2 regions of the Hydrotalea lipotrueae genome follow, and region 1 is predicted to be linked to the other one. Evidence: riboswitches for the same ligand, from Rfam matches in the RefSeq annotation. Region 1 holds a riboswitch; the other holds the start of a gene.

Evidence for each region. Region 1 has a riboswitch for thiamine pyrophosphate ahead of JK139_RS08220 (TonB-dependent receptor). Riboswitches for the same ligand answer to the same signal wherever they lie in the genome.
Region 2: another riboswitch for thiamine pyrophosphate. It lies ahead of thiS (sulfur carrier protein ThiS); the one in region 1 lies ahead of JK139_RS08220 (TonB-dependent receptor).

The regions. Positions count from the first base shown of each region.
Region 1 is NZ_JAESDL010000011.1:51,181-55,400, forward strand. Features, by position in the region: gene JK139_RS08215 (rhodanese-like domain-containing protein) at 1-113, shown strand, start outside; gene JK139_RS08220 (TonB-dependent receptor) at 171-2,555, opposite strand; TPP riboswitch at 2,621-2,742, opposite strand; gene JK139_RS08225 (head GIN domain-containing protein) at 2,851-3,576, shown strand; tRNA gene JK139_RS08230 (tRNA-Met) at 3,634-3,705, shown strand; gene era (GTPase Era) at 3,764-4,220, shown strand, end outside.
Region 2 is NZ_JAESDL010000013.1:24,837-29,056, reverse strand. Features, by position in the region: gene thiC (phosphomethylpyrimidine synthase ThiC) at 1-1,725, opposite strand, end outside; gene thiS (sulfur carrier protein ThiS) at 1,765-1,968, opposite strand; TPP riboswitch at 2,036-2,126, opposite strand; gene JK139_RS08960 (hypothetical protein) at 2,568-2,948, opposite strand; gene JK139_RS08955 (single-stranded DNA-binding protein) at 3,165-3,515, shown strand; gene JK139_RS08950 (helix-turn-helix domain-containing protein) at 4,162-4,220, shown strand, end outside.

The DNA of each region.
Region 1 (4,220 bases):
GAAGTGGCAACAGAAGCATGCAGGCTGCCATGATATTAGAGCAATTAGGTTTTAGTGATGTTACCAATTTAGCCGGTGGTATGCTGGCATGGGAAGATAAATTTGGCCGATAAAAAAGAGGTTAGCTTGATGAACCGGCTAACCTCCTTTGTTGAATTTGTGTACAATCTTTATAAAAAAATATTCACAGCCATCATAAAATTGGTGCCGGCCATGGGGAAATAATTATTATCGGTGTACAACTGATTGTTGCTGATGTAACTATAGGTATAACCGTTGGGCTGGTATAATTTATTGAATACATTATTCACCTGCAGAATAAAATTCCATTCCTTAAATACTACATTCTTTACACTATAACTGGTGCGAACGGTTTCAGTAAAAAAGCCGGGCAAACTTCTGTTTTCGGTTTGGGTATTATCCATATACTGTTTGCTTACATATTTGCTTAACAAACTAAGGGTAACATTTTTTGCAGGAATAATATTGATGGTAACACCACCAATAATATCGGGCGAAAAAGAAATATCTGTATTGTTGTGTTGCACGGCATTTTGTCCGCCGGTATCATAATTGTCTATATACTCGGTAAAGCTTTTTATTTTATTTCTGCTAAAACTAAAATTAGCTTGCGCATTTAGCCATTCATTAAATACATATGCACCTTGTAATTCAATTCCCATTCTGTAACTGTTCGGAACATTAATGCGGGTATAAGCACCTACATCGTTAATAATACCGGTTAACACCAATTGGTTTTTGTACAACATATAATACAGATTGGCGCTATAATTAAAACGGCTATTTTTTCTGGCAACGCCTAACTCAAAATCGTGTAGGGTTTCTGCTACGGGCTGATTTTGTAAACTGGCCTGAAAATCATCTCTGTTGGGTTCTTTATTACCCAAGGCATAACTGAAATAGGCCTGCCAACTATTGTGGCTGTAGGTAATACCTGCTTTCGGATTCACAAAGTGAAAAGTACGGTTTACATTTAAATTGCCATTGCCTTCAAAGCCCTGCATATTGTGGGTAACGGTACGGTATTGCACATCGGCAAAACTATACCAGTACTTTGCAAAATTGTGTTGCCATTTGGTATACACATTGATGTCGGTTTTTACTGCAGGATAATAATAATACTGATAGTTGGGCTCTGTTACACCATATTGTGCCCATATTACATTACCGAAATGGTTGCCTTCATACCGCGTCCATCCACCACCAATAGTGAGTTCATCTTTGGCGTTTTTGTATTGCAGTGAGGCAATTTGCCCGTAAAAATGGTTGCTTAACCAGCGGCGGCGAATTAAATCGGTTGAATCAAGTACCGTATTGCCCACGATAAATGGCGATAAACCATAATCACTAAAATTTTGCGCGGCTTTGTATTCTTCATAATAACCCCGGCCATAAGTCATGAATAAAGCTGTATTAAAATTCCAACGATTGTTGATTTCCTGATTCAGAAATAGCTGATAGTGGTCTTGCTGGTAATTGTCGGTTTCGTTGGCGTATGGTGCTCCGGGTTTTTCTGTTCCGGCGGGATTGTAGGTTCTGTCTTTTGCCAACAGGGTATCGGGTACGCCGTACCAGGCCTGATAAGTTTTTTCTTTTCCGGAGAAAATATTAAAACGAATGGAAGTTTTTTTGTTGATATAAGCGGTAGAAAGCGCAAATGATTGCAGCAGTGAGCTGGCACGGTCAATATACCCATCGCTGCTGATTTTGCTCAAACGGGCATCAACGGTAAAATGTCCATTCAATAAACCACTACCCACTTTCAATGTATTTTTCCAGGAGTTGAAAGAGCCATAACTATTATTGACTTCAGCATAAGGCTTTTCATGAAATTCGTTGGTAGAAAGGTTGATGGTAGCGCCAAATGCACCAGTGCCGTTGGAGGAAGTACCTACGCCACGCTGAATTTGAATGCTATTGAGCGATGAAGCAAAATCAGGTAAATCCACCCAATAAGTACCCTGGCTTTCTGCATCATTATAAGGAATACCATTAAGGGTAACATTTATTCTCGTAGCATCTGTACCTCTGATGTGGATATCGGTATAGCCAATGCCATTGCCGGCATCTGAGTTTACAAACACAGAAGGGGTTTGGTTGAGGAGGAATGGAATATCCTGTCCCAGATTGGTTTTGGCAATTTCCTGTTCATTGATATTGGTAACTGCAAATGGTGCTTTACTGCCTGCGCGGATGGCCTTCACTTCTAAAGGCTGTAGGAATAATGGAATGTTGGTTAAAGTAATTTCTAACTTTTGTCCTTCCTGAGGTATTTGAATGGTACGCTTGTACACTTCAAATCCAATGCTGTTTACAACAACGGTAGTATTGCCGGTTATCAGGTTCATGAAAATAAAATGGCCATCATCACCGGTAATGGTGGTTCTGTTTTGCGTTGTAATAGCAGCGCCTGCAACGGGTTTTTTGGTTTGTGCATCTACTACTACACCCGAAAGAAAAGCATGTTTTTTTATCTGGCTAAAGCTGTTAACGTAACAAAGCAAAAATGCCAGCGTTCCCAAAAAGAATTTCATTTTTTTTTGATTAAATGGTTAAAAAATTTGGGAACAGGGAGCTGTGCTAATGGAGAGGCTGACTAAAATAAGCAGTACACCTTCCCTTCGCAGGAATTACCCTGTTCAGGTTCAACGGGTATTATCTCAGCCGGATGTTGTTGATGTGTTAACCCATCAAGGCAATCCAGCACCCCGGGGAAAATCTGCCGCAAAATTAATGCGTAAAAATTTAAAAAGGGTGTAACTTTTTTTGCAGTGCTGCGTTTCAATGTAAAAACTAACTTTTTTGTTTCATTTCTTTAAACAAATAACAATGAAAAAAATAATGTTGATGCTGGTAATCCTTCTGTCGCTTTCTTTTGTAAAAGGGCAGGAAGTTAAAAATTTGGTGTATGATGCCAATGCCGAAGTACGGAAGGTGGGCAATTTTTCCGGATTAGATGTTTCCGGTGCTGTTACGGTGTACCTTTCACAAGGTAATACCAATGCCGTTGCCATTAGTGCCGATGGGGGCGATAAAGCAAAAATTATCACTGAAGTAAAAAATGATGTATTGCACATTTATACGGAAAGTGGTTTTTGGAACAAATGGAATTGGAGCGATAAAAAAATTAAAGCTTATGTAACAGTTACTGATTTAAATAAAATTGTGCTTTCAGGGGCCAGCCAGTTGAATATTGTTGATCAATTAAAAGGAAATGCTTTAAAATTAAAAGCAACCGGTGCCAGTTATGTAAAAGGCAGTTTTAATGTAGCTGAATTATCCATTAACTTAAGCGGAGCATCTAATGCAACAATGAAAGGACAGGTAGGAACTTTAAATGTAGATGTTAGCGGCGCCAGTGTAATAAAAGGTTATGATTTAACCGTAGCCAACTGCGATGTATCTGCTTCCGGCGCATCGAATGTTCGTGTAAATGTAGAAAAAACTTTTACCCGATTAGAAGCCAGTGGTGCCAGCAGTATACGATATAAAGGCAACCCCGTTATTCAAAATATTCAGTCGAGCGGCGCATCTTCCATTAAAAAAGAAGACTAATGTTAAATTAGTTTTGGCAGTTCACCTTACTAACCTTAATTTTGCAACTTATTAAATCGCGAGGTAGAGCAGCGGTAGCTCGTCGGGCTCATAACCCGAAGGTCGGAGGTTCGATTCCCCCCCTCGCAACTAAAACTTTAAAAGCCTCAATTCGTGAGGCTTTTAGTTTTTAAACACAGTTATCATCATGAAAGCGGGATTTGTAGGTATTTTTGGAAAACCCAATGCAGGTAAAAGCACATTACTCAACGCCTTATTGGGCGAGAAGTTGGCTATTGTTTCTTCAAAAGTGCAAACCACACGCCATCGTATCAAAGGGTTTTTAAGCAAACCCGGCGAATATCAAATTGTATTTTCAGATACACCCGGCATCATTGAAGCCAAATACAAATTGCACGAAAAAATGATGGGTGCAGTGAAAAGTGCATTGGAAGATACGGATGTGGCAATTTTATTAGCAGATGTTACCGACGATTTGGAAAGTTGCGATGCCCTGTTTCAATCGCTGCATTTAAAAGTGCCCGTTATTGTGGTGTTGAATAAAAAAGATAAGGTGGGCAAAGAAGTGTTGCAAAATGCCATTCATTTCTTTGAATCAAAACCTTATGCTAAAAAAGTGTTGGCCATTGCAGCATTGCAGCAGC
Region 2 (4,220 bases), on a different contig from region 1:
AGAACAGAAATGTGCAATCTTAGCTCCATCAGCAGGCAGCGTTTCATCATGAAAGGAACGGGCAGTATCGGGATCTAATGATAAATTAAATTGGTCTTCCCAGCGAAACTCAAATCTGGCTTTACTTAACGCATTGTCACGATATTGTGCACCGGGGTGCCCCTTTGCCAGGTCTGCCGCATGTGCAGCAATTTTGTATGTAATTACACCATCTTTTACATCTTTTTTGTTTGGTAAACCAAGGTGTTCTTTTGGAGTTACATAGCAAAGCATGGCCGTTCCATACCATCCAATCATTGCAGCACCAATTGCAGAAGTAATATGATCATATCCCGGCGCAATATCAGTTGTTAAAGGGCCCAATGTATAAAATGGTGCTTCATTACATTCTTTAAGTTGTTTTTCCATGTTTTCTTTAATCAGGTGCATTGGTACATGGCCGGGGCCTTCAATCATCACTTGTACATCATGTTTCCATGCAATTTTTGTTAATTCGCCAAGTGTTTCTAATTCTGCAAATTGTGCAGCATCATTTGCATCGGCAATAGAACCGGGGCGCAAACCATCTCCTAATGAAAAACTTACATCATAAGCTTTCATAATAGCACAGATTTCTTCAAAATGTGTGTAAAGAAAACTTTCTTTATGGTGTGCTAAACACCATTTTGCCATAATACTACCACCTCTTGAAACAATTCCGGTTAACCTTTTGGATGTGAGTGGAATATAACGCAGTAATACCCCGGCATGAATTGTAAAATAATCTACCCCTTGTTCTGCCTGTTCAATCAATGTATCTTTAAAAATTTCCCAGGTTAAATCTTCTGCTTTACCATTTACTTTCTCTAATGCCTGATAAATTGGTACTGTTCCTACAGGTACCGGACTGTTTCTTATGATCCATTCTCTGGTTTCATGAATATTCTTTCCGGTTGATAAATCCATTAAAGTATCGCCTCCCCAGCGGCAACTCCATACTGCTTTATCTACCTCCTCTTCAATAGAAGAAGTAACAGCAGAATTACCAATATTGGTATTTATTTTAACTAAAAAATTACGGCCTATTATCATCGGTTCACTTTCAGGATGGTTAATATTGGCAGGTATAATAGCTCTGCCAGCTGCCACCTCATCTCTAACAAATTCAGGCGTTATTTTTTTTATTGGCATTCCTGCACCAAAACTATTACCTGCATGTTGTTGATCAAGCAATGGATTATTTTGCCTTTCCTCTATTTGCTGGTTTTCACGAATTGCTATGTATTCCATTTCTGGAGTAATAATACCTTTTCGTGCATAATGTAATTGGGTTACATTCCTGCATGCCTTTGCTTTATATGGTTTTCGAATATGTTGAAATTGCAGACTTTTCAGATCCGGATTATTTAATCGCTGTCTACTATATTCCGATGAGAAATCGTTTAATAACTCTACATCACCGCGTTCAGTGATCCATGATTCTCTTATACGGGGTAATCCCTTTCTTATATCAATTTCTATTGCAGAATCGGTATAAGGGCCGCTGGTATCATAAACTGTTACAGGTGCATTAGACAATACTTCTTCCTTTCCCAATGAGGAATGAATTGTATCGCCCAATTGAATTTCCCGCATAGCTACTTGAATATTAAACAACTTACCCGGTACATAAATTTTTTTTGAACCACTTATTGGAGTTGTTATAATCAGATCGCTTTCAGCTTTCGTTTCTTTATCCTTATTCATATTTATAATTGTGTTGAATAAAAGTATTAAATAATTAAATTATCCTCCCTGCGAAGCCCGAATCAAAACAAGCTTATCATTTGGTTGTAATTGATACTCGTCCCAGTCTTTTTTTTGAATAACAGTATTGTTAACTGCCACTGCAATTCCATTGTATGAAGTAATTGCAAGTTTATCTAGTAGCGCTGTAATAGTTTGGCCTTCAGATAATTCTATCTGAGCCTCATTTAAATGAATAGTCATATACCATTAATAATGGTGAAATAAAAAAGAACCAATAAACTTTAGGAAATACAAAAAAGCAGCAAAAAAAGAAGTATTTACTTTTCCCTACGCAGGCATTATCCTGATCAGGTAAAGGGTATCATCTCAGCCGTATTTCGGCACCCCTAAAGCATTTCAAAAGTAGTGTATTCTAACAATAAAAAAGAATTAAAATTTTAAACTGCAGATTAAAAAATCGCAAATTAATTTTTACTACATATAAATTATAGTAGCTTATTCCAAAAATTATTTTTTTGAATCACACCCCAATTGTATTAGATAGTTCTATAAAAAATAACTAATGCTATTTTGCTTGGTTAACAATAGCATAGCATAGTTTTATAAGCGCCTACTACCAGAGGCTTCCTGCTCCTTGTACAATTACAAAAAGCCCCTTTTCATTTACATAGCCTTTTCTGAACACAAGTATGCTTAGTGTATCTTTACCCAACAATGCTTCGGAATTAGCCCAACCGCACACCGGATCAAATGTGTATTGTATAAAAAGAGGTAGCGTCCACTTTTCTTTATTATATCGAGGCAACAACCACCCACCTCCATTAAAGGAGTAGCCCCCACTATGCCTCTTTTCTTTTTACCAATAAATACCAATTGTTTTCTAATGGCAGATAGCCATAATCATAACAGAAAAAATAGGTATCGCCCTTTTTGTTGGTATAGGTATGGGTGTGGTATGTGAAAGAAAATCCTTTTTGTACCAATTTTTCCTGCGGCAGTTTTATCATACCCAATGCTTGGGGTAGTAATTCTTCCAATATTTTCCTGTTTTTAATCAGGCTGTTATTAATGCTGCGCACATAACTGCTGTAATGGCTTTTGGCTTTGAGTTCGTTGTTGTAAGTATTACGACAGGCATCATCGCAAAATTTTTTGTCGGCCCGGCCTTTCACAGGCTTACCACAACACAAACAGGTTTTTATGGGAGTGGATAACGACATCAGCAAAGGGTTTTAAACTACAATATAGTAAATATTTATCTGTGTGCAAACGTTTAAACACATTTATATACGATTAGAAATAATTAAAAACCGACTCCTGTTTTTGAACCGTTGCAATTTTGTGTTGTTGAAGCGGGAATGACGTCGCCGGCTTTAATTGAAATAAACAAAATTCATCATCGCTGTTCAAACCAATACAGCACAAATTGTAAAACTATGTACGCTTTAAAAAACAAAGTTCAGTTAATCGGAAACTTAGGTAATGCTCCAGAAATTAAAAATTTAGATGGGGGCAAAAAAATGGCTCGTTTTAGTGTAGCCACCAGCGAAACCTATCGCAATGCAAAAGGCGAAAAAATTGCTGAAACGCAATGGCACAATATTGTTGCCTGGGGTAAGGTGGCCGAAATTGCCGAGAAATATTTACAAAAAGGGAGTGAGGTGGCATTGGAAGGCAAATTGGTTTCCCGTTCTTATAACGACAAAGCGGGTAATAAAAAATACATTACCGAAGTGCAGGTAAACGAAATATTAATGTTAGGGGAAAAGCAGGGGGTTAAGGCTTAATGCAAACATCGGGTATGCAATACAAGCAGGGAAGGGCGATAGAATATACCTTCCCTGTACTTACCCGGTTAAACAACAGAGTATATGTTCAGCAAATCCTTACAACTATTGTTTTGTTTACTTTATGCTAATGGTTTGCCATGGTTAGTATAACATAATTCAGATTTTTATGCAATTAAACTAAAGCGGATTGCAAAGGAGGATAATTGAGATTGATTGTTACGCTGTAGTATTATGTGGTATTATTTTTTATAAAGCTTGAGCTGGAAAAATAACAGAATTCAGCAATTGTATGATTACAGCAGATATTTGGTTGCCAAAAATTGGTTACCAATAAATGGAATGATGTAAGAGAAAAGCAACTGCTAATTTGTTTGTAATTTTAAACGTTAACCCTTGTTTAACTGTACATTAAATTGCAGTTTTTTTTAAAAAATGTTACCCGAATAAAGGCTTGCTGCAATAGTGCCGGGTAGGTTTTTTAAAAATTACAAATTTTCTGTAAATACACTTGAAACAATCATTCATTTGAAACGAAAAGAAAAATAATCCATCCCTTTATCCGCTCATTTATAAAAATGCCGGAAAAGGTTTTGCAACCATCTGTTTTTGAAAACAAATTGTATCCAATTATCTTTAATCCCTCATGGTAACAGATACTTCCAACAAAGCCTTTCAATTAGCAAGTGATTTTATTCAATATAC